DNA from 2 places in the Variovorax sp. UC74_104 genome. Region 1 is predicted to be linked to the other one. Evidence: predicted binding sites of a transcription regulator. Region 1 holds the regulator's gene; the other holds the start of a gene.
What was found. Region 1 encodes LexA, which represses DNA repair genes until DNA is damaged. Its sites were predicted from a motif close to ACTGTATNNNNATACAGT; they were not measured.
Positions count from the first base shown of each region.

Region 1 (14,935 bases):
CGGCGCCACGCACCCCGAGGCGCTGATCGCCGCGGTGACGGCGCAGAAGGCCGACTACGGCATCGCACTCGACGGCGACGCCGACCGCCTGCAGCTGGTCGACGCGAGCGGGCGCCTCTTCAACGGCGACGAGTTGCTGTACCTCATGGTGTCCGAGCGCATCGCGCGCGGCGACAAGCCGGTGGGCGTGGTCGGCACGCTCATGACCAACAAGGCCGTCGAAGTTGCCCTGCGCGGGCAGGGCATCGAGTTCGTGCGCGCCAAGGTCGGCGACCGCTACGTGCTCGAAGAGCTCGACAAGCGCGGCTGGCTGCTGGGCGGCGAGGGCTCCGGCCACCTGCTGGCGCTCGACCGCCACACCACCGGCGACGGCATCGTGAGCGCGCTGCAGGTGCTGCAGGCCTGCGTGCGCAGCGGCAAGACGGTGGCGCAGCTGCTCGAAGGCGTCACGCTGTTCCCGCAGACGCTCATCAACGTGCGCATCTCACCCGACCTGGACTGGAAGACCAACAAGGCACTGGCCAGCGAAACCGAGCGCATCGAGGCCGAACTCGGCGATTCCGGCCGCGTGCTGATCCGCGCGAGCGGCACCGAGCCGCTGGTGCGCGTGATGGTCGAGGCCCGGGATGCGAAGCAGGCCGAATCCTGCGCCAGGCGCCTTGCGGCGACGCTGGAGCCCGCGCGATGACGTCAGCAGCGGCGCCGATCGAAGTCTTGATCGCCGACTACCGCAACGCCGCCCACGCAGCCGCGCTGGTCGATCTTCTCGACGCCTATGCCAGCGACCCGGCCGGCGGCGGCAAGCCGCTCGATGCCACCGTGCGCGAGAGCCTGCCGGCCGAGCTGGCTGCGCGTCCCCAAGCCTTCAGCGTGCTGGCGTATGAGGGCGACCAGCCCGTGGGCCTTGTCAACTGCATCGAGGGCTTCTCGACCTTCGCCGCCAGGCCGCTGGTCAACGTCCACGACGTGGTGGTGCTGCCCAGCCATCGCGGGAAACGCGTGGCGCAGAGGATGTTCGCGCTGGTGGAGCAGGAAGCCCGCAGGCGCGGTGCCTGCAAGCTCACGCTGGAGGTGCTGTCGGGCAACGCACCGGCGCTGCGCGCCTACGAACGGGAAGGCTTCGCGGGTTACCAGCTCGACCCAGCGTTCGGTACCGCCGTCTTTCTTCAGAAGAAGCTCTGAAAAGAAAAGGGCCGAGGCGAATTCATCGCCGTCGGCCCTCACCCCAGCCCTCTCCCCAAGGGGAGAGGGAGCAAGTCGAATCAGAAGCGCGTCACCGGCATTTCGGCGTCGGCCTTGCCCGGCGCGTACTTGCCCAGCTCCCACTTGGCGATCGCGTTGCGGTGCACTTCGTCCGGACCGTCCGCGAAGCGCAGCGTGCGTGCGCCGGCATAGGCGGCAGCCAGCGGGAAGTCGTCGCACATGCCGCCGCCGCCGTGGACCTGCATGGCCCAGTCGATCACCTGGCAGGCCATCGAGGGCGCCACCACCTTGATCATGGCGATCTCGTTCTTGGCGACCTTGTTGCCGGCCACGTCCATCAGCCATGCGGCCTTCAGCGTGAGCAGGCGGGCCATGTCGATCTTGCAGCGGGCCTCGGCGATGCGCTCTTGCGTCACGGTCTGCGAGGCGACGGTCTTGCCGAAGGCCACGCGGGAGGAGGCGCGCTTGCACATCAGTTCCAGCGCGCGCTCGGCCAGGCCGATCAGGCGCATGCAATGGTGGATGCGGCCGGGGCCGAGGCGGCCCTGGGCGATTTCGAAGCCGCGGCCTTCGCCCAGCAGCATGTTGCTGGCGGGCACGCGCACGTTCTCGAAGTACATCTCGACGTGGCCGTGCGGTGCGTCGTCGTAGCCCATCACGTTCAGCGGGCGCACGATGCGGATGCCCTTGGCGTCGGCCGGCACCACGATCATGCTCTGCTGCGAGTGGCGCGGCGCCTCGGGGTCGCTCTTGCCCATGGTGATGAAGACCGCGCAGCGCGGGTCGGCCGCGCCCGAGATCCACCACTTGTGGCCGTTGATGACGTACTCGTCGCCCTGGCGCTCGATGCGCGTGGAGATGTTGGTGGCGTCGCTCGAGGCCACCTCGGGCTCGGTCATGGCGAAGGCCGAGCGGATCTGGCCTTCGAGCAGCGGCTTGAGCCAGCGGGCCTTGATGTCTTCGGAGCCGTAGCGCGCGATGGTCTCCATGTTGCCGGTGTCGGGCGCCGAGCAGTTGAAGGCCTCCGAGGCCCATGGCACCCGGCCCATGATCTCGGCCAGCGGTGCGTATTCCTGGTTGGTCAGGCCCGCGCCTTCGTAGCCCGAGGCGGCTGCGCTGTCGACCGGCAGGAACAGGTTCCACAGGCCCTGGGCCTTGGCCTTTTCCTTGAGCTTCTCGACTGTCTTCAGCGCCGACCAGCGCTTGCCGGCTGCCGTGTTGGCGGCCAGTTCGGCGTGGTACTCGGCTTCGGCCGGATAGATGTGGTCGTCCATGAATGCCTGGACGCGTTTCTGCAGGTCCTTGGTCTTGGCCGAGTATTCGAAGTCCATCTTGTCTCTCCTGGTGGGGTGGGGCGGCTTATGCCTTTTGGGCAAACTGCCAGGCCATGTCGGCCATGGGGCGGGCGCCGCGGGCAGAAGCCACGGCTTGCTCGCTCGACGCGGTACCGGCCTCGACCCGCTTGGCAATGCCTTGCAGGATCGCGGCCATGCGGAACAGGTTGTAGGCCTGGTAGAAGTTCCAGTCGGGCGCGAGCGCCTCGGGCGTGCTGATGCGGGTGCGCTCGCAGTAGCGGCGGATGTATTCGTTCTCGGTGGGGATGCCCAGCGAGGCGACGTCGACACCGCCGATGCCGCGCCCGGTGGTCGGGGGCATGTGCCACGACATGCAGTGGTAGCTGAAGTCGGCCAGCGGGTGGCCGAGCGTCGACAGTTCCCAGTCGAGCACGGCGATGATGCGCGGCTCGGTGGCATGGAACATCACGTTGTCGAGCCGATAGTCGCCATGGACGATCGACACCTTGCTCTCGTCGCGCGCGCTCGCGGGCATGTGCGCGGGCAGCCAGTCGATCAGCCGCTCCATGGCCTCGATGGGCTGCGAGAGCTCGCCCGCGCCGTCGGCCGAGGCCTTGTACTGCTTGCTCCAGCGGCCGATCTGGCGCTCGAAGTAGTTGCCGGGCTTGCCGTAGTCGGCCAGGCCGCGCGCCGCGAAGTCGACGGTGTGCAGCGCCGCGATCACGCGGTTCATCTCGTCGTAGTGGGCGGCGCGCTCGGCGTTGCTCATGCCGGGCAGCGACTGGTCCCACAGCACGCGGCCCTGCATGAACTCCATGACGTAGAAGGCGCGGCCGATCACGCTCTCGTCCTCGCACAGGCAGTACATGCGCGGCACGGGCACGTCGGTGCCGGCCAGGCCGCTCATCACCTTGAACTCGCGCTCCACCGCGTGGGCCGAGGGCAGCAGCTTCGCGACCGGGCCCGGCTTTGCGCGCATCACGTAGCTCTGCGTGGGCGTGACCAGCTTGTAGGTCGGGTTCGACTGGCCGCCCTTGAACATCTCGACCGTCAGCGGGCCCTTGAAACCGTCGAGGTTCTTCCCGAGCCAGGCCGCGAGCGCATCGATGTCGAAGGCGTGCTGTTGCGAGACGGCACGGGTGCCGATGAAGGAGGAGAAGTCCTGGCTCATGTCGGTATGTTTGTCTGCCTGTGGCTGTTGTTCTGCTTGTATTTGTCGCTCTAGCTCTCAGCTTCCGAGACGCGCATGAGCGCCGAGCGGTCGAGCACCACGAGGCCGCCCGGCTCGATGCGGATGGTGCCCTCGCGCTCCATGGTCTTGAGCTCCTGGTTGACCCGCTGGCGCGACGCGCCCAGCAGCTGCGCCAGTTCTTCCTGCGCCAGTTGCAGGCCGATGCGCATCTGGCTGCCGTCTTCCAGATTCGGCACGCCGTAGCTGCGCACCAGGTGGATGAGCTGCTTGGCCAGCCGCGCGCGCAGGGGCAGGGTGTTGAGGTCTTCCACCAGCCCGAAGAGCGTGCGGATGCGCCGCGCCTGCAGCCGCATCAGCGCCTCGTACAGCTCCACGTGCGAGGCCAGGATCTTCTGGAAGTCGGCGCGCGCCACGCACAGGATGGTGGTGTCGCCGTGCGAGTAGGTGTCGTGCGTGCGCCGGTCCCCGTCGAACATCGCCACGTCGCCGAACCAGATGCCCGGCTCCACGTAGGTCAGCGTCACCTGCTTGCCCGAGACGGCCGTCGAGCTCACCCGCACCGCGCCCTTGGCGCAGGCGATCCAGTGTTCGGGCGGATCGCCGCGGGCAGCGATCAGGTCGCCGTCCTTGTAGCGTTTGACGAAGGCGCATCGGAGGATGTCGTGCCGCAGCGATGGAGAAAGGGAAGAAAACCAGCGACCACTGTTGATCGCTTCACGTTCTTCGATGGTAAGAATGGGGTCGTCCATTGGTCTGTCCTCTCGGCGACTGGAAAGCTGATGGGTGTCACGGGAGCGACGCCGTCCGGCGCTGCTCGGTTACTGGGCTATTCGTACTGCGGCGGTTTCTTCTTCAGGAACGCGGCGATGCCGATGCCCGCGTTCGCGTGGTGCAGGTTGCGCACGAAGTGGTCTCGCTCCTGCGCGAGCTGCGATGCCAGCGTGGCGCCCCGGGCCTCGCTCAGCAGCTCCTTGATGCTGGCCAGCGAGTTCGGCGCGCGCGCATTGAGCCGGCCCGCCAGCGCCAGCGCGCCCGCGAGGGCCTGGCCGCTTTCGGTGAGCTCGTTGACGAGGCCCAGTTCGTGCAGGCGCGAAGCCGCGATGCGCTCGCCGTTCATCAGCCATTCGCTCGCAAGCTGGCGCGGCAGCTGCCGGCCCAGGTGCCAGCTCAGGCCGCCGTCGGGCGAAAGCGCCACGTTGCTGTACGAGGCCGCGAAGACAGCATCGCGCGCCGACACCACGAAGTCGCAGGCCAGCGCAAGCGAGAAGCCCGCGCCGGCGGCCGCGCCCTCGACGGCAGCGATCACCGGCTTGGGAAAGGTGCGGATCGAGTCGATCCAGTTGTGTAGGCCCTCGATGCTCTCGGCTTGCACCGAGCGGTCGAGCTGCCGATTGGCCAGCAGCCGCTGCAGCGAGCCGCCGGCGCAGAACCATGAGCCTTCGCCCACGATGACCACGCTGCGGATCTCCGCGCTGTTCTCGGCGCCGTTGAGCGCCTCGATGCCCGCCGCGTAGATGTCGGGACCCAGCGCGTTGCGCTGGCTGGGGTTGGAGATCGTCAGCACCATGGTGCTGCCCTCGCTCGTGCTCTTGAGTTCTGCTGTGCTCATGGCTCGGTTCCGTGCTCCTCGTTTATTTCGCGATCATTCTTCTTCGTGCAGCAGGCTCAGGCCCAGCGCGCCGCGGCGGCGCAGCCACGGGCTCGGGCGATAGCGCGGGTCGCCATACACCGTCTGCAGGTTGAACAGCACCTCGAGCATGTTGGTCGGGCCGTAGAGGTTGCCCATGGCCAGCGGGCCGCGCGGATAGCCCAGGCCCAGCTGCACGGCGGTCTCGAGGTCGGCCGGCGTGCACACGCGCTGCTGGCACATGTCGGCGGCGATGTTGACGATGGTGCCGATCACGCGCTGCGTGACGAAGCCGCCGCTGTCGCGGATCACGCTCACGGCTTTGCCGTCGCGTGCGAAGAGGGCGTGCGCGGCATCGCGGATGTCGCGGCGCGTGGCCGGGTTGGTGGCGAGCACGCGGCGCTTGGTGGCCGCGTCGTCGATCAGCATGTCGATGCCGATGGTGCGGGTGGCGTCCAGGCGCTCGACGGCGGCCACCGTGGTCACGTCGAAACCCAGCGGCGCGACCAGGATCAGCGATTGCGGCGCGGCAGTGGCGCCGCTGTCGATCTGCGCGCCCAGCGTGTTCACCAGGCGAAGCAGTTCGGCACGACGTGCCGCACGCGGCGACACCCACACTGAAGGCGTGCCCTCGACCACCGGCGCGGGCGCTTCGGGCACCTGCTGCATCACCCCGTCGTTGTAGCGATAGAAGCCTTCGTTGGTCTTGCGGCCCAGCGCGCCAGCGGCCAGGCGCTGCGCGGTGATCACGCTGGGGCGGAAGCGCGGCTCTTCGAAGTACTGGTGGTAGATCGACTCCATCACCGGGTGCGACACGTCGAGCGCCGTCAGGTCCAGCAGCTCGAAGGGGCCGAGGCGGAAGCCGGCCTGGTCCTTGAGGATGCGGTCGACGGTCGCGAAGTCGGCCACGCCTTCGCCCACGATACGCAGCGCCTCGGTGCCGTAGCCGCGGCCGGCGTGGTTGACGATGAAGCCCGGCGTGTCCTGCGCCTGCACTGCGCTGTGGCCCATCTGCGTGGCGTAGCCGGCGAGCTGCTTGCAGACCTCGGGCGCGGTCTTGAAGCCCGCTACCACCTCGACCACCTTCATCAGCGGCACGGGGTTGAAGAAGTGGAAGCCGGCGATGCGCTCGGGGTGCTTCAGCCCTGCGGCGATGGCCGTCACCGAGAGGGAGGAAGTGTTGGTGACCAGCGTGGCGGTCTCCGTCACCACGCCTTCGAGTTCGCGGAACAGCTTGCGCTTGACTTCCAGGTCTTCGACGATGGCTTCGATCACCAGGTCGCAGCCCGCCAGGGCCTGGACCGAATCGACGGATTTCACGCGGGCGATGTACGCATCGCGCATGGCCGCGTCGATCTTGTTCTTCTCGTGCAGCTTGTTCCATTGGGCGCAGAGGGCTTCGCGCCCGCGCTCGGCGGCGCCCGCGAAGCTGTCGAGCAGCAGCACCTCGCTGCCCGCCTGTGCGGCGATCTGCGCGATACCGCGCCCCATGGCGCCGGCGCCGACGACGCCGATTCGGGAGTAGTTCACTGTCATTTGCTGGAGATTTTCACTGGTTGGGTGGTATCCGGGCCTGCGGGGCAGGCGTCGACACAGGTGCCGTACGCATCGGCACCGCTGTCGAAGTCTTCGATTTTGCAGCCCCGCGCGGGCGGGGCGTGACGGGTTTTACGCGGGGGCGCGCTTTCAGGGCGCACGACGGCTGCGGTCGATGGCCACGCTGAGCGAAATGGCGATGAGCACCAGGCCGAGGCCGACCCAGCTCATCCAGGCACCGGCGTCGTTGGCGAGCAGCCAGCCGCCGAGCGCCGCGCCGACGGCCTGGCCGGTGTAGATGCCGGAGCTGTTGAGCGCCACCGAGCCCGGCGCGAGCGCGGGCGCAAGGCCTACCAGCCGGGCCTGCTGCGCCGAATTCGTGGAGAAGCAGCCCAGGCCCCAGGGCACGAGCACGACCGCGAGCCAGGCAAGCGTGGAAGCCAGCGGCCACAGCAGCAGGCTGGCGGCGATCAGCACCGTCGTGACCAGCACCATGCGGCCGGCACCCACGCGGTCGATGTACCGGCTGACCACCATGTTGCCGACCAGCCCGCAGGCGCCGAAGAGCGCCCACATCACGCTCAGCGTGGTGGCGTCCGCGCCGAAGCTCTGCTTGAGGATCGGGCCGAAGTAGCTGAACAGCACGAACTGGCCCGCGCCCTGCAGTGCCGTGACCGACACGATGCCCATCAGCACGGGGCTGCGCAGCACGCGCGACCATGCGGCGGCCGTCAGCGCGGCGGGCTTGATGCCGTTCGGCAAGGTGAGCCAGATCGATGTCGCGCTCGCGACACTGAGCAGCGCGATGGCGGCGAAAGCCATGCGCCAGCCCAGGTGCCCGCCGATCAGCGCTCCGATGGGCAGCCCCAGCACCGAGGCCATCGACCACCCGAGAAAGACGAAGGTCACGGCGCGCCCGCGGTGCTCGGGCGGCACCAGCAGGCCGGCGCAGGCGGCAGCCTGGGGTGTGAAGATGGCTGGCGCGATCACCGTGAGCATGCGCACCGGCAGCAGCGCGCCGAAGCTCGGCATCAGCGCGCAGAGAACGTGGCCGGCCGCGTACCAGAGCAGGGTGAGGGCCAGCAGCTGCCGGCGGTCCCAGCCTGCGACCGCGGCAGCCAGCAGCGGTGCACCGATGCACATGACCGCCGCAGCGGCCGTGATGAGTTGCCCCGCCGTGGCGGCCGTGACCGAGAGCGAGGCGCTGATCTCGTTGAGCGTGCCGGGCACGACCATCACGCCCGTGCCGATCACGAAATTGCCGACGAGCAGCGCCCAGAGCGCACCCCTGGACGCTGGCCGGCTCACCGGCGGACCTGCAGCGCGCCGGGATTCACGATGTTCGTGGGGTTGCCGTTGATGTAGCTCACGACGTTGTCGAAAGCCTGGCCGAAGTAGCTCTCGTAGCTTTCCTGCTCGACGTAGCCGATGTGCGGCGTGCAGATGCAGTTCTCCAGGCGCAGCAGCGCGTGGCCCTGCAGCGGCGGCTCGCTCTCGAACACATCGACAGCCGCCAGCCCGGGGCGCCCGCGGTTGAGCGCCGCGAGCAGGGCGTCGGCCTCGACCAGTTCCGCACGCGAGGTGTTCACGAACAGGGCGGTCGGCTTCATGCGCGAGAGGTCTTCCAGCGTGATGAGGCCGTTGGTCTCTTCGTTGAGCCGCAGGTGCACCGACAGCACGTCGGCCGCGGCGAAGAACTCGTGTCGGTTCTGTGCCACCTGGAAGCCATCGGAACGCGCCTTGGCGCAGCTGGCTCACGGCCCCAGATCACGACCTGCATGCCGAAGGCCTGACCGTAGCGCGCGACCAACTGGCCGATGCGGCCATAGCCCCAGATGCAAAGCGTCTTGCCCTTGAGCACCGAGCCGATGCCGAAGTTGGGCGGCATGGAGGCCGACTTGAGCCCCGACTGCTGCCAGGCGCCATGCTTGAGGTTGCTGATGTACTGCGGCAGCCGGCGCATGGCGGCCATGATGAGCGCCCATGTGAGTTCGGCAGGCGCCTGCGGAGAGCCGGAGCCTTCCGCCACGGCCACGCCTCGCTCGGTGCAGGCCGCGACATCAATGTGTCCGGCAACGCGCCCGGTCTGGGAAATGAGCTTGAGCTTGGGGAGCTTCTCGATCAGCTGGCGCGAGATCTGGGTGCGCTCGCGGATCAGCACGATCACGTCGGCGTCCTTGAGGCGAACCGATAGCTGCCCAATGCCCTTCACCGTGTTGGTATAGACCTTGGCCGCGTATGCGTCCAGCTTGGAAGCGCAGCGCAGCTTGCGTACGGCGTCCTGGTAATCGTCGAGGATCACAATGTTCATGGCACGCCATTGTGCCTCGCAGCATTGGAATGTCGCGCCTGCGAACGTTTGGATACCCACCCCGAAGCCGCTCGCAGGGCCGTTCGGGCTCAGTGCAGGCGGGTCGAGCGCGGTGCCGTGGCCATGGTTTCGGCGGCCTCGAGCGCGGCCAGTCGGTCGAGCTCGGCGCAGACATCGGCCATGCGGCCGGAGATTCGGACGCGATTGCTGCTGCACTGCCTGTTCTTGTCGTCGACGACGCGGACCACTCGCAACGGGCGTGCTGGCACGGTGGCCGCCTGGCTGGGCGAGGCACTGCCACCCGAGCGGGCCGTGCAGGCGGGGCGCACCGCTACATAGCGCAGTCCGGCAGAGGATTCGGTCGTGTCGATGTGATTCCCGCGACGATCGCGACGTGCCGGCATCAGGCGGCTGGCCAGCGATTGCAAGGGCATCCAGATATCGGCGATGGCGAGGAGGGCGATTCCCATGTGAACTCCAAGAAAGTAGAGGTTGAACACAGGCAGGATTTCTTGAATCGGCCGCGACAGGGTGATGGCGACTCTTCGCCATACGCCCGCCACCTGTCGAGGCCGGATGGGGATGCGTGCTGCGGAAAGCAGGCCGCCCGGGGCCTACATCAGCATCGTGTTTCGGATGAGTCCGACAGCGAGGCCTTCGATTTCGAAAGGCTCTCCGGGCTGCACAATGATGGTCGGGTAGTCGGGGTTCTCGGCGTGCAGCTCGATGACCTGCTTGTTGCGCTTCAGGCGCTTGACGGTCACTTCGTCGCCCAGCCGGGCCACCACGATCTGGCCGTTGCGGGCCTCCTTGGTGGCTTGCACCGCGAGCAAGTCGCCGTCCATGATGCCGGCGTCGCGCATCGACATGCCTCGCACCTTGAGCAGGTAGTCGGGCTGGCGCTGGAACAGCGTGTTCTCGACGTAGTAGGTCTGGTCGACGTGCTCCTGCGCCAGGATCGGCGAACCTGCCGCGACGCGGCCGATGAGCGGCAGCGCAAGCTGGGCCATGCCGGGCAGCGAGAGCGAGAACTGGTTGCCTTCGCGATGGCGCGTTTCGTTGAGCGAGCGCAGCGCGTCACCCTTGAGGCGGATGCCGCGCGAGGTACCGCTGACGAGCTCGATGACGCCCTTGCGCGCCAGCGCCTGCAGATGCTCTTCCGCGGCGTTGGCTGACTTGAAGCCGAGTTCGTTGGCGATCTCGGCGCGGGTGGGCGGCGCACCGGTACGTGCGATGGCGCTCTGGATGAGATCCAGGATCTGCTGCTGGCGGGCTGTAAGCTTCACGGCGAACTGCATATGTGGTTCCTTGCGGTACTGGCTGGATATCCAGTGGCTGTATTTTTAACCAGTTTTTTTAAGTTGACAAGCCATGGTCAATTCCTCTTCGCCTGAATTGCGCCGACGCGCGGTGGTTCTGGGTACCGGCGGCACCATCGCGGGCCGGGCCGCCAGCAGCGACGACAACATCGGCTACACCGCCGCGCAGGTGGGCGTGGCCGACCTGCTGGGCGGTATCGAGGCGCCTGACGGCGTGACCCTCGAGGCCGAGCAGGTGGCCCAGGTGGACAGCAAGGACATGTCCTTCGACATCTGGCAGCAGTTGGCGCGATGCTGCGCGCACTGGCTGGCGCAGGCCGATGTGGCCGGCGTGGTTATCACGCACGGCACCGACACCATCGAGGAGACGGCGTTCTTCCTGCACTCCGTGCTGGCACCATCCAAGCCCGTGGTGCTCACCTGCGCGATGCGTCCGGCCACCGCGCTGTCGCCGGACGGGCCGCAGAACGTGCGCGATGCGATCGGCGTCGCAATGACGCAGGGCGCCAAGGGCGTGACGGTGGTGTGCGCCGGCGCCGTCCACGGCGGCGTCGACATCCAGAAGGTGCATACCTATCGGCTCGACGCCTTTGCCTCAGGCGATGCAGGACCGATCGGCTATGTCGAGGAGGGGGAAGTGCGCCTCGTCCGCGCCTGGCCGCAGGGGCAGGCTGTGTCGGCGGCGAAGATCCTGGGGACGACCGCGGTGCAGTGGCCCCGGGTGGAGATCGTGATGAGCCATGCCGGTGCCAGCGGGGCGGTGATCGATGCGCTCCTGCTGCCTGGGGGCGCGGAGCCCCTGCGCGGGCTGGTGCTTGCCACTACCGGCAACGGCACCCTTCACCATGCTCTGGAGGCGGCTGCGCTCAGGGCGCAGGACGCCGGTGTCTCGGTGGTCAGGGCGACGCGTTGCACCAGCGGGCGCATCCTCCCGAAGGCCGGCGATCCGCTGCGCGATGCAGGCGCACTGACGCCGGTCAAGGCGCGCATCGCCCTGATGCTCGAACTGCTGGGGTGAAAACGAAACCGCCCCTGTCGAAGGGGCGGTTTTCTTGGAGTCAGGTCAGCTGCTCAACGCGGCCAAGGCCCGCTGCGTGATCTCGTCGACCGTGCCCACGCCTTTGATGGCGCGGTACTTCGGCGCTGCGGCCGGGTCTGCCTTCGCCCAGGCGGAGTAGTAGTCGACCAGCGGACGCGTCTGCTGGCTGTACACCTCGAGCCGCTTGCGCACGGTTTCTTCCTTGTCGTCCTCGCGCTGGATCAGGTCCTCGCCGGTCACGTCGTCCTTGCCTTCCACCTTGGGCGGATTGAACTTGACGTGGTAGGTGCGGCCCGAAGCCGGGTGCGAACGGCGGCCGCTCATGCGCTCGATGATGTCGCTGAAGGGCACATCGATCTCGAGCACGTAGTCGAGCTTGACGCCGGCCGCCTTCATGGCGTCGGCCTGGGGAATGGTGCGGGGGAATCCGTCGAAGAGGAAGCCGCCGGCGCAATCGGGCTGCGCGATGCGTTCCTTCACGAGGTTGATGATCAGGTCGTCGCTGACCAGCGCGCCGGCGTCCATGACCGCCTTGGCCTGCAGTCCGAGCGGGGTGCCGGCCTTGACGGCTGCGCGCAGCATGTCGCCGGTCGAAATCTGGGGAATGCTGTACTTCTGGCAAATGAAGGCCGCTTGCGTGCCTTTGCCCGCCCCGGGCGCGCCCAGCAAAATTAGTCTCATGGTGTCCTCGGACGGTTCTTAGATCTTGTGTCGCGCCGTGCATCGGCCCCGTGGCTGGGCAAGGCGGAGTTGTTTCGAGGATAGCATGCGTGCCCTTGGGGAAATCCCGCTCCTGCAGCCGCCGGGACGCTCAGGCGCCTGCGGCTGCGAAGACCGCGCGCACGCGCGCAAGGTCTTCGGGCGTGTCGATGCCGGGGCCCGGCGCGACATGGCTCACATGCACCGCGATGCGATGGCCGTGCCACAGCGCGCGCAGTTGCTCGAGTGCTTCCGTCGACTCGACGGGCGCCGGGGGCAGCGAAGGAAAGCGCCGCACGAAGCCCGCGCGATAGCCATAGATCCCGATGTGGCGCAGCGGCGCAGGGGCGGCGGGCAACACGGCAGGCGCGGCACCGTTGGCGGAGCCGTCGCGCCACCATGGAATGGGCGCGCGGCTGAAGTACATCGCGTTGCCTTGTGCGTCGAGCACGACCTTCACCACGTTGGGATTCATGAAGTCGCCCACCGAATCGATCTCGTGGGCCGCGGTGCTCATCGCCGCTTCGGCGTGCGTGGACAGTGTGCTCGCCACCGCATCGATCAGTGCCGGGTCGATCAGCGGCTCGTCGCCCTGCACGTTGACGACGATGTCGTCGCCATCGAGCCCGAGTTGTTCGCAGGCTTCCGCCAGCCGGTCGGTGCCGCTCGGATGGTCCTGGCGCGTCAGGACGACCTCGACACCATGCGCCCTGCAAGCCTCGATGATGGATGGATCGTCCCCCGCGACCACCACGCGCGCCGCGCCGGATTCGCCGGCACGCTGCGCCACGCGCACGACCATGGGCACGCCGGCGATGTCGGCGAGAGGTTTGTTGGGAAGCCGTGTCGACGCCAGCCGCGCCGGAACCAGAACGGTGAAGCTCACAGCCCGAGCTCTTCGTCGGAGAGCGTGCGCGCCTCGTTCTCGAGCAGCACCGGAATACCGTCGCGCACCTGATATGCCAGGCGGGCGCTGCGGGACCACAGCTCCTGCTTCTCGGGGTTCCAGGTCAGCGGCCCCTTGGTGACGGGGCAGACGAGCAGTTCAAGCAGCTTGGTATCCATCGAGCGATGATAGCTTTGCGTCGAGGGCGGCGAAGAATTCCGCGGAAGGCACGAACTCCAGCGGCACGGCCAATGCATCGGGAGCCTTGCGCCAGAGCTTGACGGCGTCCTTTTCGGTGCAGACGAGAGGCATGTCCGCGCCAGACGGGGGCTGCCAGCTCTCGAAATCGAAGTGATCGGGCAGCGCGATGGTGTCGGCGAGCGTCAGGCCGCGGTTCCGCAGCATCTCGAAGAAGGCCTCGGGCCGTGCGATCGCCGCCAGTGCGGTCAACGGCCGGCCTGCAAGGGAGGCCAGCGGTACGCGTTTTCCATCGCTGCCCAAGGCGTCGCTCGCAAGCGACCGGGTGGCAGTGTGGCCGCCTGCGAAGGCCGGTCGCGATCCGCTGTGCAGCACCAGGTCGCAGCGTCGTGGCCAGGCTTCGCGCAGCGGGCCTGCGGGCAATCGCCAGCCGTTGCCGATGCCCCGGTCGTCGAACACGCAGATCTCGATGTCGCGCCCGAGCGCCAGATGCTGCAGTCCGTCGTCGCTCACGATGACCTGCGTGGTCGGATGCCGTTCGAGCAGCGCGCGTGCGGCATCGATGCGCTGGCGCGCGACGAACACCGGCGCGCCGGTGGCGTGATGGATCAGCGCAGGCTCGTCGCCCACATCCCGCGGATCGCTGTCGCCGAGCACTTCGCGGCAGTCGTCGGTGCGGCGGCCATAGCCTCGCGACACCACGCCGACCTGCATTCCCCGCGACTGCAGGTGCCGGACGACGGCCATCACCACCGGCGTCTTGCCGGCGCCGCCCGCAATCACGTTGCCGACCACGATCACCGGCACTCGCACGCGCTCGGTCTTCAGCCATCCCGCGCGATAGAGCAGGCCGCGCACCGCGAACAGCGCGGCATAGACGAGAGACAGCGGCCACAGCAGGCAGGCCAGGAGGCCGCGGCGCAGCCAGGCGTCCTGCAGGCGCGAACCCGTGTTTCTGCTGCCGCCGGTAGGCACTCAGTGCCCGGCTTGTGCCGTCGACTGGGCCGCGAAGGTGATCTGCATCAGGCCGGCACGGCGCGCGGCTTCCATCACCGTCACCACGGCCTGGTGCGGGCTGGTCGCGTCGGCGCTGATGATCACCACGCTGTCCTTGCCACCGGTGGCCGCGGCGGCGAGGGCAGCCGTCACGCTTTCCACGCTGCGGTCGGCCACGGCGTTCTTGTTGACCGAGTAGCGGCTATCGGCCGAAACCGCCACGATCACTTCCTTCGGATAGTCGCGCTGCGCATCGACGTCCGCCGTGGGCAGCCGCAGCTGCATCTCGGTGAACTTGCTGTAGGTGGTCGACAGCATCAGGAAGATCAGGATCACCAGCAGCACGTCGATGAACGGGATCAGGTTGATCTCCGGCTCGTCGCGCGCGCCGTGGCGGAACTGCATGCGAGCGCGGCTCATTTGCGCAGTGCGTTGAGATGGCGCGCGAAGCGCTCGCCGGAGAGCTCGAGGTTCAGCAGGTACTCGTCGACTCGGCTGCGGAAGTAGCGCCAGAAAATCAGCGTCGGGATGGCCACGATCAGGCCGAAGGCGGTGTTGTAGAGCGCGATCGAGATGCCGTGCGCCAGTTGAGCCGGGTTGCCCGAGCCCACCGCGCCGCTGCCCGGCGACTGCG
Region 1 is NZ_CP171978.1:4,152,903-4,167,837, reverse strand. It holds gene glmM (phosphoglucosamine mutase) at 1-688, shown strand, start outside; gene ACHMXA_RS19575 (GNAT family N-acetyltransferase) at 685-1,182, shown strand; gene ACHMXA_RS19570 (acyl-CoA dehydrogenase family protein) at 1,263-2,534, opposite strand; gene ACHMXA_RS19565 (phosphotransferase) at 2,563-3,669, opposite strand; gene ACHMXA_RS19560 (Crp/Fnr family transcriptional regulator) at 3,720-4,439, opposite strand; gene ACHMXA_RS19555 (oxepin-CoA hydrolase, alternative type) at 4,517-5,299, opposite strand; gene ACHMXA_RS19550 (3-hydroxyacyl-CoA dehydrogenase) at 5,333-6,853, opposite strand; gene ACHMXA_RS19545 (MFS transporter) at 7,004-8,161, opposite strand; partial or broken gene ACHMXA_RS19540 (D-2-hydroxyacid dehydrogenase family protein) at 8,158-9,164, opposite strand; gene ACHMXA_RS19535 (hypothetical protein) at 9,254-9,664, opposite strand; gene lexA (transcriptional repressor LexA) at 9,779-10,462, opposite strand; gene ACHMXA_RS19525 (asparaginase) at 10,536-11,501, shown strand; gene adk (adenylate kinase) at 11,547-12,203, opposite strand; gene kdsB (3-deoxy-manno-octulosonate cytidylyltransferase) at 12,334-13,107, opposite strand; gene ACHMXA_RS19510 (Trm112 family protein) at 13,104-13,286, opposite strand; gene lpxK (tetraacyldisaccharide 4'-kinase) at 13,267-14,280, opposite strand; gene ACHMXA_RS19500 (ExbD/TolR family protein) at 14,281-14,706, opposite strand; gene ACHMXA_RS19495 (MotA/TolQ/ExbB proton channel family protein) at 14,718-14,935, opposite strand, start outside.

Region 2 (14,935 bases), on a different replicon from region 1:
CAGGCCCTGCAGGTTATTGCGCGTGATGTCTTCCAGTGCCATCCATCCGGCAGGTTCGCGCAAAGACCGCTGCGTTGAGGTTCGCGGCGCAAAAAGATAGCGCGCGGTGTGCGAAGCCTCCACATGGCGCAGCCCCTTGGGCGGGCCGCTGTAAAGAACGATGCCGCCTTCCTCTCCAGCACCGGGGCCGACGTCGACCAGCCAGTCGGCGCGCCGCATCAGGTCCAGGTCGTGTTCGACCACGAACAGCGAATTGCCCGAGCGCTTGAGCGTATCGAGAGCCACCACCAGCGCCTCGCTGTCCGCGGGATGCAGCCCCGCCGACGGCTCGTCGAGCACATAGACCACGCCGAACAGGTTCGAGCGGATCTGCGTGGCAAGCCGCAGGCGCTGGAGTTCGCCCGGGGACAGCGTCGGCGTGCTGCGGTCGAGCGAGAGGTAGCCAAGGCCGAGATCGGTCAGCATGGTGATCCGCGCCAACAGGTCGTGCGCAATGCGCTGCGCTGCGATGCGCTTCTCCGCCGACTGGTTGGGCGTTCGGCGCACGTCGGGGGCCGCCGCGTGTGCACCGCCCTTCTTGCGCAGCACGCTCGGGGGGACGTCGCCACCGGACGCGTCCGGTGCATCGCCTCCTGCCGCGCCACGCAGCACCTGCGCGAACTGCGCCAGCGGCATGCGCGAGATCTCGCCGATGTCGTACCCCGCAAAGCGCACCGACAGGGCCTCCGGCTTGAGCCGCTTGCCTTTGCAGGCCGGACAGTCCCCGCCCACCATGAAGCGCGCGACGCGGTTCTTCATCAGCGCGCTCTGCGTGGTCGCGAAAGTGTGCAGCACGTGCTTGCGCGCGCCGATGAAAGTGCCCTGGTAGCTGGGCTCCAGCTTGCTGCGCAGCGCCGCGCGCGTCTCGGCCGGCGTGAAGCCGGCGTACACCGGAACCGTCGGCTGCTCCTCGGTGAAGAGAATCCAGTCGCGCGTTTTCTTCGGCAGATCGCGCCATGGCTTGTCGACGTCGATGCCCATGGTGACAAGGATGTCGCGAAGGTTCTGACCGTGCCAGGCAGGTGGCCACGAGGCGATGGCGCGCTCGCGGATGCTGAGCGTGTCGTCCGGCACCATCGAGCGTTCGGTCACCTCGAAGACGCGTCCCAGTCCGTGGCAGACCGGGCAGGCGCCCTGCGGTGTGTTGGGCGAAAAGTCTTCCGCATAGAGCATCGGCTGGCGCGCCGGATAGTCGCCGGCCCGCGAATAAAGCATGCGCAACAGACTCGACAGCGTGGTGACGCTGCCCACCGAAGAGCGCGTGCTCGGCGTGCCGCGCTGCTGCTGCAGGGCCACCGCGGGCGGCAGACCGTCAATGGAATCGACCGCGGGCACGCCCACCTGGTCGATCAGCCGGCGCGCATAGGGCGAGACCGATTCGAAATAGCGCCGCTGGGCCTCGGCGTAGAGCGTGCCGAAAGCCAGCGACGATTTGCCGGAACCGGAGATTCCGCTGAACACCACCAGGGCGTCGCGCGGAATGTCGACGTCAACATTGCGAAGGTTATGTTCGCGTGCACCGCGAACACGCACGAAATGGTCGGTGCCACGGGCGGTAGCGCGCGTCATGTTTTTTCTTTCTGTTGTATGCCGTAGGCGACGATGCCTCAGGCATTGAAAAATGTAGACCCGGTTGAGACTATCCAAGCCCGCCGGCACGCCTGTGAGAGTCGGTCCACCAAGACTGTCGGACACCGGGACCCTGGGTGAAAGGCCTGCAGTGGCGCCTCGCTGTCCACGGCGCGAATCACGCCGTGCGTACCGTCTGAGATCTAGATCGGCACACCACGTGATTGGACTCAGACGGTTTGCGGTCCGCACCGCACGGGGCGCATCTACTCAATCCTGCAAGGGTCTCGGGATTTCTCCGACACTGTCAGCGCAGAAATTTCTGGAACGTCGATCGATCGATCCCCCGTTCAGCGTTGCCATGCCGCTCAGCTACCTCCAGCGCCTTGAACAATCAAGCCTCCCGATGACCGTCACGGATCCAGATGAGGTTCGGAAGGTAGAGATACTTCGAGGAGCACTGCTGATCGAAGCGCGGCTACGTCGCGCGACCGGTGCAGGCCCTGTTCACTCGGCCATCGTCTTCTCGATCACACCAACCGGTATGGAACACCTGAGGCGGCTGCGCCGACCCTCTAAATCAAGTGAATGAAGCTCTCGCTTGGCGCCAGATTTCGACCGGCCGGATGCCCCTGTAACACGAGGCGCGTCAAGGAACATGGTTTCAGATCGCGTCGGACCGCCCTCGGTTCTTATACGATGCGGGTCATCAACCAGCGATGTACGCTCTTGCGCGCCCTAGCAAAAAGGGATCGAAATTGAATCAGATTGCACACGCTCCCCTGGATAACACAGTGCCGAATGAGACGGCCGTGCCGCAAACGACCGGCGCCGCCAAACCCTTCAATGAAGATCAACGCCTCGCGGCGCTACACCGCTATCAGGTGCTTGACACCATCGCAGAGCAAGCTTACGACGATGTGACGACACTCGCGTCGGCCGTTTGCAAGGCGCCAATCGCGCTCATCTCCCTTATCGATCAGGACCGCCAATGGTTCAAGTCGCGCGTCGGGCTGGACGCGAGCGAGACTCCGCGCGAGCTCGCGTTTTGCGCGCACGCCATCCTGCAGCCGGACATCGTGTTCGAAGTGCAGGATGCCCACCTGGACCCGCGCTTCGCCAGCAACCCGCTGGTGACCGGCGACCCGGGCATCCGCTTCTACGCAGGGGCGCCTCTGGTCACAGCCGATGGTCTGCCGATCGGCACGGTCTGCGTGATCGATCGCGAGCCGCGCGCCCTGTCGGCGGCCGAACGCAAGGCGCTGCAGTCGCTGGCCCGGCAGGTGGTCGCGCAACTCGAGCTGCGACAGGTCATGGCCGGCCTGGAGCTCGAGAGCATGACCGATCCGCTAACGTCACTATGGAACCGGCGAAGCCTGGATCGGCGACTGCAGGCGGCCTGGGATCTCCAGGCACGCGAGCGTTCGCCGCTGAGCCTGCTGATGATCGACCTGGACCACTTCAAGCGCATCAACGATGCCCTCGGCCATCCTGCCGGCGATCGGGTGCTGGTACAGGCCGCGGCCATCATCCGGGACCAGATCGGCCATGACGGTGTTGCCGCCCGTTTCGGGGGTGAGGAATTCTGCGTCGTGCTGCCAGGCATGGACGCCGAGACGGCACGGGAGCGCGCCGAGCAGGTACGGCGCGCGATCGAGGGCGCGTCTTGGCCCGCCCCCAACGTGACTGCCAGCGTCGGCGTAGCGACTGCGGTGGTTGACAGAGAAAGCTCGCCCAACGTGATGCTCACGCGTGCAGATCGCGCACTGTATGTCGCCAAGCGCGAGGGCCGCAACTGCGTGCGGCAGTTCGATGGATGGTCCTGATCGCTAGGCTTCAGGCGGAATGCGCCGCGGCGAACCGACCTACGAGCGCTTTGGTTCACGCGTTCATGGCTCGGCATGCTTCGAAGACGGGAACGCCGTGGGCCGGAGATGTTCGATACCCGATCTCCGCTGCGAGGTGCAGCCTGGCGAATTCTCTTGAGAACATCCGGCTCCATCGTGAGCTGGCCGTCGTAGCGGCCCTGGGCGGCGCGCTGGCCCTGAGCTTCAAACCGGGCTTCGTGCCCAGCACGGGCGACACGCCCATGGTCATCGGCAGCGGCGCACTGACCGGCCGGTTCTCAGCGATCAACGCGCCGGGCTTCAAGGTCACGCCCACCTACACGCAGACCCAGCTCATCGTGCGTTTGGACACCTGAGTGCGACCGACGCATCGTCCACTGAGCCCGATCTGAAAGTCGCCGCAGCTTGGATGCGCCTGAGCAGCGCCTGCCGGCCGAGCCATCGCTTCTCTGCAACCGCAGTCACATTCATGTCACGCACAGGCAGAAAGCTCTACCCTTTTCGCGTCCGTGAATCCCATGCTCCCGACCTCGCAGCTTCGTCGTGTCCTGAACCGTGCACCGGTCTGGTCACTCAGTCTCTGGGCACTCCTTCTGGCCGCGTGTGGCGGCGGCAACAGCGGCTCTTCCTTCACCTGGCTGCCCACCACGGGGGCTTCAACAGTGCCTGCGGCTCCAAGCAACACGACGACGACCAATACCAGCGGTGTGGTGGTCGGCAGCTACTTCGTCAATGCCAAGGTCTGCCTCGACATCAACTCCAACGGTCGCTGCGACGGCGATGAGCCCTCCACGCGATCAGACAAGCAAGGCCGCTTCACGCTCGCGGGCTCCGGCGCAGGCATCGTGGCCGAGATCGGCACCGATGCCACCGAGCTCGATCCCCTCGGACCGTCCTCCAAGCCGGTGGCTTCGCCGCTTGTGCTGCGTGCGCCGAAGGAGGCGCCCGGCATCGTCGACTTTCAATCGACTGCGGTAGTCGCGGAAATGGAGGCCAACGGGCTCGACTTCAAGGCAGCTGTGGGCAAGGTGGCGATCTCGGTGGGCGTGATCGCGTCGAAGCTGCTCGGCGACATCAACACCGAGAGCGACCCGGTCGCGAAGGCCGCGCTCAAGGCGGCGTCCGACGAAGGCCTGCAGCGCATCCGCGACGCGCTGGCATCAGCGGCGAGCGGCGACGACGTCAAGACGCTCGTGACGGCCGCTGCCCTGACGGAGCGCTACTACCAGACCAAGGCACCGTACCGGCCGCAACAGGACGTCAGCACCTACGAAGCCGCGCCTGCCGGCTTCTCGCCGGTCTATACCGAGCTCGTCGCGCGCCATGGCTCACGCGGCCTCTCCAGCCTGAAGTACGACCTGGCGGTCTACAACATGTGGAAGAAGGCGCAGGACGATGGGGCGCTCACGCCGCTGGGCGAGAAGCTCGGCCCCGACGTGCTGAAGATCATGAAGGCCAACTTCCTGCTCGGGTACGGCGTGGCGGGCATCAGCACGCCAGGCTATGGCAACGAGACCCAAGTCGGTATCTACGAACACACGCAGCTCGCGGCCCGGATGCTGCAGCGCCTGCCCGCCTACTGGAAGCAGATCGGCGACAACGCGGGCACCGCCCCGCGCCAGATCGTGACGGTCACCTCCGGCGTCGACCGTGCGGTCGACAGCGGCAACTTCTTCGTGCAGTCGCTCAAGACGGTGCAGCCGGCATTGGCGCCACTGCTGGCCCATCCTCCGGCACCGGCCCCGTACCCCGACAACGGCGCTGCCGTCAGCCAGCCAGCCGGCACCAACCGCTTCCTGCTGTACTTTCACAAGCTCGTGAAGGCGAGCGACCTGGTCACGAACCCGGCCGATCCGCTCTATCCCACCTACCAGGCCAGCCTCGCCTACCAGGACTACAAGAGCAACGACACCGACCTGCTGGCCAAGCAGAGCGGCCTCACGCTGACGCCCTCGGCCGCGGCCGCCGGACGGGTGTTGCTGGAGCGCCTGTTCGCCAAAAGTTTCGTCGACAAGATCGCCAGCGGCACCTACAGCTTCGCCAACACCGGCAGCTTCAGCTTCACCAGCGATGACGGCAAATTCGCGCCCACCCTGAGCGGCGACGGCAAGACGTCGATCAAGTCGCTCGGCGACGCCGGCTCGTTGTTGTATGAGCTCTACGTGATCTCTCCGGCGATGCGAAGTGAAGCCGGCGTCGACTTCACTGCCTACATGCCCGTTGCGCAGGCGAAGTTCTTTGCCGCCCTCAACGACGGCTCCGACTTCTACGACAAGGGGCCGGGCATGACGGAGAAAGGCGACATCACCTCGCGCATGGCGCAGATCCTGGTGGACGACATGTTCAACGAAGTCGACGCGATCGCCAGGGGCGACCGGTCACACGCTGCCAAGCTGCGCTTCGCACACGCGGAAATCATGATGCCCTTCGCCGTGCGGATGGGATTGAAGGGCGTGGACCAGAGTGTTCCCAAGGCCGCCAGCTTCGGCTACGACAGCAACACGTGGCGCGGCGACTACGTCTCGCCGACGGCGGCCAACATGCAGTGGGATGTGTTCGCCGATGCAGGTGGAAAGCTGCTGGTACGGATGCTCTACAACGAGAGGGAAACCGACTTCAAGGTGGCGTGCGATTCAGCCAAAGCGCCGGGTACGGCTCACTACTACGACTACACGGCACTCAAGGCCTGCTACGGGCACGTGGCGAGCCCGAGCTAAGCGGGCCGCAGCTGGTCCACGAAAACGCCGCAAGACGAGGCGCCCGGATCGGACGCGTCAGGAGCAACTGGTTTCCTGGATGCCGCAGAGACGATCCACCCAGACGCGGAAACGGCCCGGCGGCAGGCCTGCGCGCGCCGCGGGTTGGACCTTCAGCGCGGCGCGTTCCTGGGCGGGGAAGCGCTGATCCGTGAATTCGACTTGCGCCCATTCGCCCTGGCAGTCGCTCAGACGGGCGGCTTCGATGAAGCTGTCGCCATCGAAGGTTTCGCCGTCCCCGATGCGCAGATGGACCGCGGCGTCACGGGCCGGTCGCGCGCGGCCCGCATCCGCTTGGGATTTCACGGTGAGCTTGCTGCCGCTGACCCATCCCCTGCCGCTGTACATCGGCCGCGCCGGACGACCGGCGAGATCGGCGTTGTCCCTGGCGTTGCGGATCAGGAACCAGCCCTCGCGCACGCCGGTGATCTCCACCTCGACTCGGACACCGTAGTTCATCGTGGGCTCGACGAAGGTCGGCGGGAGCTTGCCCAGGACCTTCGCCGCAGTGCTCGGCGCCTCGCGGACGTTGAGACCGGCCGGGTCGGTCTCGGCGACGAAGGCACCGAAGTTGCAGGATCTGGCCGGTGTCACCGACGGCGACTCCGGGCGCGAAGCACCGTCGGCGGGACCGGCGGCGTTCGCGCCGCTGGTGAGCGAAGCCAGACCAGCAGTGACAGCGATCAGGATCGCCCTGTGGAGGTGGAAATCAGCAGCCATCGGTAGCCGTCGAGAGAATGTGGTGGAACGTCGGCCTCTTCTACACCATCAGCCCGCCCTGCGACGCGCAACCAGGAGCACCAGCCAGGCCACCGCGAGCAATACCGCCCACGTCGCCAGGTAGCACCAGCCCGCAGGCCCCGAGTGGCCGACGGACTCCCAGCCCGTGGTGGCCTCCCACCATGACCAGAAGGGATACAGGACGAGTGTGAGGATCGGACCGGCCGGCACCACCCAGGCAAGGGCGATCAGCAACCGCAGCACGCGGTGGCGTTGCGCGGGTGGCGCTGGCACGGGATCGGAAGGGCGCGGCATGGCCCCATTCTGGTCGGCTCGCTGCTTTTCTGAAAGGGTCGGGCGCCCTCGAGTCAGGGCACTGCCGGAAGCCACCGGCGAAACTTGCGGCGCTACCGCCAGATTGACGTTCATGCCGCGCCGCTCTCTCAGGTTGGCTGCATCATCTTCGCGACCTCGCTCATTTCGTTAGCCGCGCCTATTCATATTCTGTGGTTCCCAAGCGAACCAGACGCTGACCACTCGGACCCGGGGAGCCATCACCTTCTTCCAATTCGTGCTCGAGTTCGCCGCGCAGCAGCTCACGCGCTGGCGCCGGCAACCGACGCAGCAGAGGCAGGCGAGATAGCAACGCGCGAATCTGGGCCGGCGTGAGCGTTTCCAGCAGGGCCCTGGCCGCAGTACGGGCCACGCCGGGCGCAGGGTCCGACAAGCTACTGGTCAATACCGGCATCACACGCTTTGAGGTGAAGAAACTCAACGCCCACACGATGCGTCGGCGCACATAGGGCTCACGGTTTTCCAAAGTGCGGATCAACGGCTCAATGGCTTCGCTATCGCCAATCGCAGCCAGTGCCAGCGCGGCGTTGGCGCAGCAATCATCGTCCTCGTTGTCGAGCTGCGCTATCAACGCGGCGAGTGCACGGCGATCCGGCAGATCGATGAGCACGTCCGTCACCTCCCTCGTCAGCTCGTTCTCACTCAGCAGTGGCAATAGCAGCGGGACCGCATCATCGGCGAGACTACGGTAGGCGAGTGCCTGCACCGCCAGCTTGCGAGCATGGAGGCCCGTCTTCCCAGACGACTGAAGTAGACGGAGAAATACCGGCGGAATCGGCGCGCCCGCTTCGAACTTCAGTGCCTTGATCGCGGCATTGCTTATCTCGGCAACGGGGTCTTCGAGCAGCTCGGACACGAGCGGCGACAAGCGCTCTGCAACGCCTGGGCCTGCAAGCGGCAATGCCTCCAGCGCCGCCACGCGGACATTTTCAGCTGGGTCGCGCAGCGCAGCCAGCCAGAGCGGAAGCGAAGCAGCGCCAGGCTGCTTGTCGAACAGAGGGGCCAGCGAGCGGACGGCACGCTCGCGGACTTCCTCATCGGTATCCGTCAGCATCAACGAAACGAGTTCAAGCCGATGCTCCTCAGGCAGCGAGCGTGAATCGCCAAGCGCCAGCGCGGCGGCCAGCCGGAGCCTCAAGTCCTCGGCGCGAGCGGCCAATCGGAGCGCATCCAATGCCCGGGTTCCGTCGAGGTAGGCCAATGCATACAGCGCATTCTCTCGAACCTCCAAGTCGAGATCGTGGTGGAAAACGCGGATCAACGCATCGAATACGGACCGGACGGGCAGGTCGAAGTCTTTGAGCGCGATCACGACGTTACTGCGCACATCGGCATCCGTATCGCGCAGTGCGACCAACAGCGGTTCAATCGCAGCTGGGTCGCTGAAACGCAGACCTTGGGCGGCGGCAGCGCGCACACGGGCATCCACGTCCCGCAGGCCCGCTGTCAACGCGTCGAATGCCGCCGTGCCGACGCCCCTATCCTCTTCGTCGCCAAACCAGCACATGGCGTTCCATCTTGTGGCTGGAAGGGGATCGCAGGCGGCTTCGACAAACACCTTCGTCACTGCATCCCCTCTCAATCGAGAATCTGCCAGGGCAGACAAGGCGGCACTGCGCATTTCTTCATCCCCGTCGGCCCACAGCGGCAACCAGGGTGCAATTTGCCCGGCGACGTCAGTCGCTTGTTCGGCCTCTTTTTCCGCGGCCTCTATATGTGCTTGATCCAGCATTCAAATAGCTTATTTCGTGAGGCTGACGCGGCCGGGCAGGTTTTTTCGCTGCCGGCCAAGGTTCTCACGGTATTCCGTAGGGCCGAGAGAGATTTCGATCCGCTTCTGGTTGTACCAACGGACGTAGGAAGCAACCGCTTCGATGAATTCCTCAACGGTGGTGTTCGTCCAGTTTCGAGGATAAAACAGTTCGGTCTTAGATCGGCCGGGGCTCGCTCAACGTAGCGGACGCCTTCGGGCAGACCTCCGTTGGCGTCGAGGACTACCGCACCGTGACCGTCGGCTGCAGTTATGGCTTAGGTGTGGTTAAGGCCTACGTCAACTACCTGCGCCATCGACTAGGACGCGAGCGGCAGATGAACGCACTGATCGGTGCGTCGGTCCCCGTCGGCGCGGGGCAGCTCCGGGTATCGTTGCGCGCGCTCCGAATGCTCCGGCCCAGGCCTCGAGACCGGCGGCACGGCCCGCCAGTTCGCCTTCGGCTACGCACACAACCTGAGCAAGCGCACCACGCTGTACAGCACCTACTCGCGCATCAGCAGCCGCAGAAATGCCGCCTGCGTGGTGGCCGACTCGTCGCCCGCCGGTGTGGCGGGCCGACGCTCGTCGGGCCTGCACTTCGGGGTGAACCACGCCTTCTGAACGCAGCCTATGAACCGACCGATATGACATCTCGAGCGAAAGCACGGTGCAGACACCCACCGAGATGATCCACGACGGCATGACGAAGACCGCGCAGCTCGCTGTGTCGCGCGGCCTGGCGGAATTCCCCCCTGCTAAGAACATCACGGTGAACAGCGCACTTCCGGGTGCGAGGAAATGCCCGGCGTCGGCGACTTCGTGGAAGGCATGACGCGCTCGAACGATAAGAGCTTCTAGCAGGTCGAGGCGGAGTTCTTCGACCAGGTCCGCCCAACCTCGATGATCAAGCGCTTCGCATCGCCACAGGAAGTGGCCGCTCTGGTGGCCTACGTGGCAAGTCCGCCCGCTTCGGCGATCACGGGGCAACCCTTCGCGTCGACGGCGGCATCGTCAGGAGTCGCTTCTGCGAACGCTGGCCTTTGAGTTCGTACGAGATTCCCCGCGCTGCCTTCGAACTGCTCGCCCGGCCTCATATGACAACGCCATCCACAGGGGGCGAGGCAGACCGCCCGACGCGCCCGCGGGTCGCGCAGCGCCTGAACGCAGAGCGGTTCTCGATTCGATCGTTGGGACTGGAAACCGAAAAAAGAGGACTTGAGTGGTATTCAAATGGCTGTATAAATATACAGTATGCCGCTCGACCCGCCGCCTTTTGCCGAACTGCATTGCCGTTCCAGCTTCACCTTCCTCGTGGGCGCCTCTCAGCCCGAAGAATTGGTGAGGAGGGCCGCGGCCAAGCTCTACACGGCGCTGGCGATCACAGACGAATGTTCGGTCGCTGGCGTGGTGCGGGGGCACCTGGAGGCGCGCGAGTGCGGACTGCACTTCATCGTCGGCAGTGAGATCCTGTTCAAGACCAGCGGCGGTGCACAGTTCGCGCGCCTGGTGCTGCTTGCGCAGGAGCGTCTCGGCTATGGAAACCTCTGTGAGTTGATCACGCTGGCGCGACGACGGGCCGAAAAGGGGTCCTACGACGCACGCGTGGCGGACCTCGAGGGCAAGTCTCCCAACGCCCCACACCTGGCGGGTCTGCCAGGCTGCCTGGCCTTGCTGATCCCGGAGAAGGACGGCACGGTCGAAAGTATCTTCGGGCAATGCATGTGGCTGCGGACCTGGTTTCCTGAACGTGCATGGGTGGCAGGGCCGCGGCCGCTGGAGATCGATGACGACTTGCGCTGCTGGACCGTCGAGGAGGCCGTTGCGCGCGCAGGTCTGCGCATCGTGGCCACGGCCAGCCCGCTGATGCACACACGCCTGCGCAAGCCGCTGCAGGACACCCTCACCGCAGTGCGTCTCGGCCGGCCGGTCCAACGCTGCGGCTACGACCTGCACCCGAACGGCGAGCAGTACCTGCGCGGGCGCGCCATGCTGGCCGAGCAGTTTCCGTCCGACTGGATGCGCGAGACCCTCAAGGTCGCACGGCGCTGCACGTTCTCGCTCGAGGAACTGCGCTACGAATATCCGGAGGAACTGGTACCGGCCGGAGAGACTGCCGCTTCGCACCTGCGCAAGCTCACCTACACCGGCGCCCGAACGCGGTTCCCCCGGGGGTTGCCGGTCCAGGTTCGGACGCAGATCGAGCACGAGCTGAAGATCATCGCCGAGCTGCAGTACGAGGCCTATTTCCTCACGGTCGAGGACATCGTGCGCTTCGCGCGGTCCCGCAACATCCTCTGCCAGGGCCGAGGCTCGGCCGCGAATTCGGCGGTCTGCTACTGCCTGGGGGTCACCGAGGTGGACCCTGCGCGCATGAACGTTCTCTTCGAGCGCTTCATCAGCGTCGAGCGCAAGGAGCCACCCGACATCGACATCGACTTCGAGCACCAGCGTCGCGAGGAGGTGATGCAGTACATCTACCGCAAGTACGGCCGTGACCGCGCGGCGCTCACCGGTGTCGTGACCGCCTACCGCACGAGATCGGCGCTGCGCGATGTGGGCAAGGCCTTGGGTTTTCCGCTGGAGGTGGCCGAGCGCTTGGCGAAAACGGCCTACGGCAACGAGGAACAGTGGATCAGCGATGCCTGCCTGCAGGACAACGCGCTCGACCGCACTGCCCCCCTCGTGGACCTGTGGCTGAACCTCGCGAAATCGGTGCGCGGCTTCCCGCGCCACCTGAGCCAGCATACTGGCGGCTTCGTCATCGCACGGGACAAGCTCAGCCGGATGGTGCCGGTGGAAAACGCGGCAATGGAAGACCGCAGCGTGGTGCAGTGGGACAAAGACGACCTCGACGCACTGGGCTTGATCAAGGTCGATGTCCTGGCCCTGGGCATGCTCACCGCGATCCATCGCGCGCTCGACTTCATCGCGGCCAAGCGCGGTGCACCCATGCGCATGCAGGACGTCCCCGCGGAAGATCCCTTGACCTACGCGATGATCCAGAAGGCCGACACGGTCGGCGTCTTCCAGATCGAGAGCCGGGCGCAGATGACGATGCTGCCGCGCCTGAAACCCGCGCGCTTCTACGATCTGGTGGTGCAGGTCGCGATCGTGCGTCCCGGTCCGATCCAGGGCGGGATGGTGCACCCGTACCTGCGCCGGCGGGCGGGCGAGGAGCCGATCGAATACCCCAGCGAGGACATCCGGATCGCGACCGAGCGCACGCTTGGCGTGCCGCTGTTCCAGGAGCAGGTGATGCAGATCGCCATGCTGGCGGCCGACTTCACGGCCGGGGAGGCCGACCAGCTGCGCCGGGCGATGGGCGCCTGGCGCAAACGCGGCGGCCTGGAGCAACATCAACGCAAGCTGATCCAGCGCATGCTTGCCAAGGGCTACACCCAGGCGTTTGCCGATCGCATCGCCAAGCAGGTCGAGGGTTTCGGCAGCTATGGTTTTCCGGAGAGTCATGCCGCCAGCTTTGCGCTGCTGGTGTACGTGAGCTGCTGGCTCAAGCGGCATCATCCCGATGCTTTCCTTGCTGCGCTGCTCAACAGCCAGCCCATGGGGTTCTATGCGCCGGCGCAGCTCGTACGCGATGCGCGCGAACACGGCGTCGTCGTTCACCCCGTGGACGTCCAGCACAGCGAGTGGGCCAGCACGCTCGAGGAGCCGGCGCAAAGCGCCAATGCATCACCGCGCTGGGACACGAACTACGCCGAGCCGCTTCGCGCAGTGCGGCTGGGCCTGTCGCGGATCTCGGGGATGCGCGAAGCCGTTGCCGAACGCATCGTGCACTCCCGCAAGGCGGGGCGGTTCCTGAGCATCGAGGACCTGACACGTCGCGCGGGGTTGGATGGACATGATTTGAAATGCCTCGCCGGCGCCAATGCGCTGCTGGGACTGGCCGGCCATCGCCCGGATGCCTTGTGGGAGGCCGCGGGCGTGGACACGCGGCCGACGAAGATGTTGAGCGAGGCGCCGACCGTCGAAGATGCCGTGGCTTTCGCGGTGCCCCGGGAGGGCGCCGAGATCGCGGACGACTACGCGACCATGGGACTGACGCTGCGGCGGCATCCCCTCGCGCTGCTGCGAGCCCAACTGTCGGAAATGGGCATCCACACGGCGGAGGACCTTCGCTCGAAGGCACAGGATCGCCAGCGCGTACGCGCAAGTGGCATCGTGACGCATCGCCAGCGGCCGAGCACGGCCAGCGGCGTGATTTTCGCGACGCTCGAGGACGAGACAGGCACGGTGAACATCATCGTCTGGCCCTCGCTTGCCGAAGCACAGCGCAAGACCTTGCGCGGCGCGATGCTGCTGACGGTGGATGGCACCTGGCAATGCGACAAAGGCGTGTATGCGTTGGTGGCCAGCCAATTGCTGGATCACACGGCATTGCTGGGCGGCCTGCGGGTTAGCAGCCGGGATTTCAGATAGCAGATCGGCGGCCTCGAGCGCCGAAACGGCGGCGAGGACGAAACGGCGACGCCGGCATTCGCCAGGTGGGGTTCCCAGCCTGCGCGTTCACTCGTTCGTTCACCTTCCTCCCTCAACTGGCTATGCCACGAACTTGTGCGCGACCGAGGATTGAGAAAAGGAACTCGACATGGCCATTGGCCGTTGATTTCCATCCAGAAGTGACCCAGTCGGGGCGGATAAAACTTGGACTGGCTTTATGCCGCAAGTCCAAGGCTCACCCGGTGTTCGATGGGGCTGAGGGCCCCGGGGAGATCTTGATCCGCTTCTCGTTGTACCCGCGGATGTACGAGTCGACAGCCTCTACGAACCGCTCAATGGTGGCGTTCTTCCAGCCTCGAGGATAGAACAGCTCAAACTTCAACACTCCACCCTTTCAGGGACGCATCGCTCCAGCATCTATCGGATTTGGTCATCGCCGTTCCCGTACTTGGAGTCGTCTCGGGACGACTACCGGTATGCATCATGCGAAGTCCGAATGCTTGCAGCGCTTGCAAAGAAAATAAGACTTTGGATTGGGTTTTCGCACGAAGTCTATTTTTATTCGCAGAATGAGACATTGGCTGATGCGCGAAGCCTCATGAAGAACGAATAGTGCTGATATGGTGCACGGCGTAGTTTTCCTCGTATCCCTGTTGCCTTTGCATGGGACCAACAACGCCCATGAGCCACGCCAAAGTCTTTCCCCGCCATTCCTTCTATTGCGTGCTCGCCGGCATCGCGGCCCTTTACGTCTTCAGCGCCATGATGCTGGTACCGGCCAAGGTCTACATCCTTCCGTACCTCATCACGCCGGACTTCATTCACCGCAGGGGCGCCATCGTCGTTCTCTTCCTGGCCGTTCCCGCCGCAATCTATTTGATCTGCTGGCAGGGCAGCGACTTCTTCGCGTGGCTGCGCGCGCCGGGGGAGCTGTCCGTGAGCAGGCACGGCCTCCAGCTCGGCGACCGCACACTCGCGTTCGCGGACGTCACGCGCTTTCGCCACCGCCATAGCCGCAACCATGTGCTGCTCGGCACTCGCAACGGAAGGATGCTGTGCCTGCGCCTGAACCTGTGGGACGCTCCGGATGCTTTGCTCGCCGAAGTGGAAGAGGCCGTCGGCACCACAATGGCACACGATGTCGAGCGCCGCCTGCATGCGGGCGAGACGGTGAAGTTCGGCGCGCTTGACCTGCAGGCCGAAGGCCTGGTGCACAAGGGCCAGTTGATTGCGTGGTCGACTATCGACACCATCCGCACGCAGTCCGACGAAGAGGGCATGGAGGTGGACGAACACCTGGTCATCGTCGCGCACGGCAAGTCCCGAAAGATCGATCGCTCGAAGATCGACAACGAGCCCGTGCTGATGGCCTGCCTGGTGCAGCGCCTGCCCGCGCACTGAATCTTCTTCCTCCCGCTTTTCTCACTCCGACACGCGCA
Region 2 is NZ_CP171979.1:419,162-434,096, forward strand. It holds gene ACHMXA_RS32645 (excinuclease ABC subunit A) at 1-1,608, opposite strand, end outside; gene ACHMXA_RS32650 (diguanylate cyclase) at 2,421-3,434, shown strand; gene ACHMXA_RS32655 (hypothetical protein) at 3,674-3,811, shown strand; gene ACHMXA_RS32660 (histidine-type phosphatase) at 4,649-6,172, shown strand; gene ACHMXA_RS32665 (SH3 domain-containing protein) at 6,230-6,931, opposite strand; gene ACHMXA_RS32670 (hypothetical protein) at 6,980-7,225, opposite strand; gene ACHMXA_RS32675 (HEAT repeat domain-containing protein) at 7,425-9,017, opposite strand; partial or broken gene ACHMXA_RS32680 (IS3 family transposase) at 9,027-9,224, opposite strand; gene ACHMXA_RS32685 (hypothetical protein) at 9,390-9,659, shown strand; partial or broken gene ACHMXA_RS32690 (SDR family oxidoreductase) at 9,688-10,063, shown strand; gene ACHMXA_RS32695 (error-prone DNA polymerase) at 10,290-13,475, shown strand; partial or broken gene ACHMXA_RS32700 (IS3 family transposase) at 13,712-13,884, opposite strand; gene ACHMXA_RS32705 (hypothetical protein) at 14,220-14,897, shown strand.
Region 2: the regulator LexA is predicted to act here: its motif matches at 10,272-10,289, upstream of ACHMXA_RS32695 (error-prone DNA polymerase).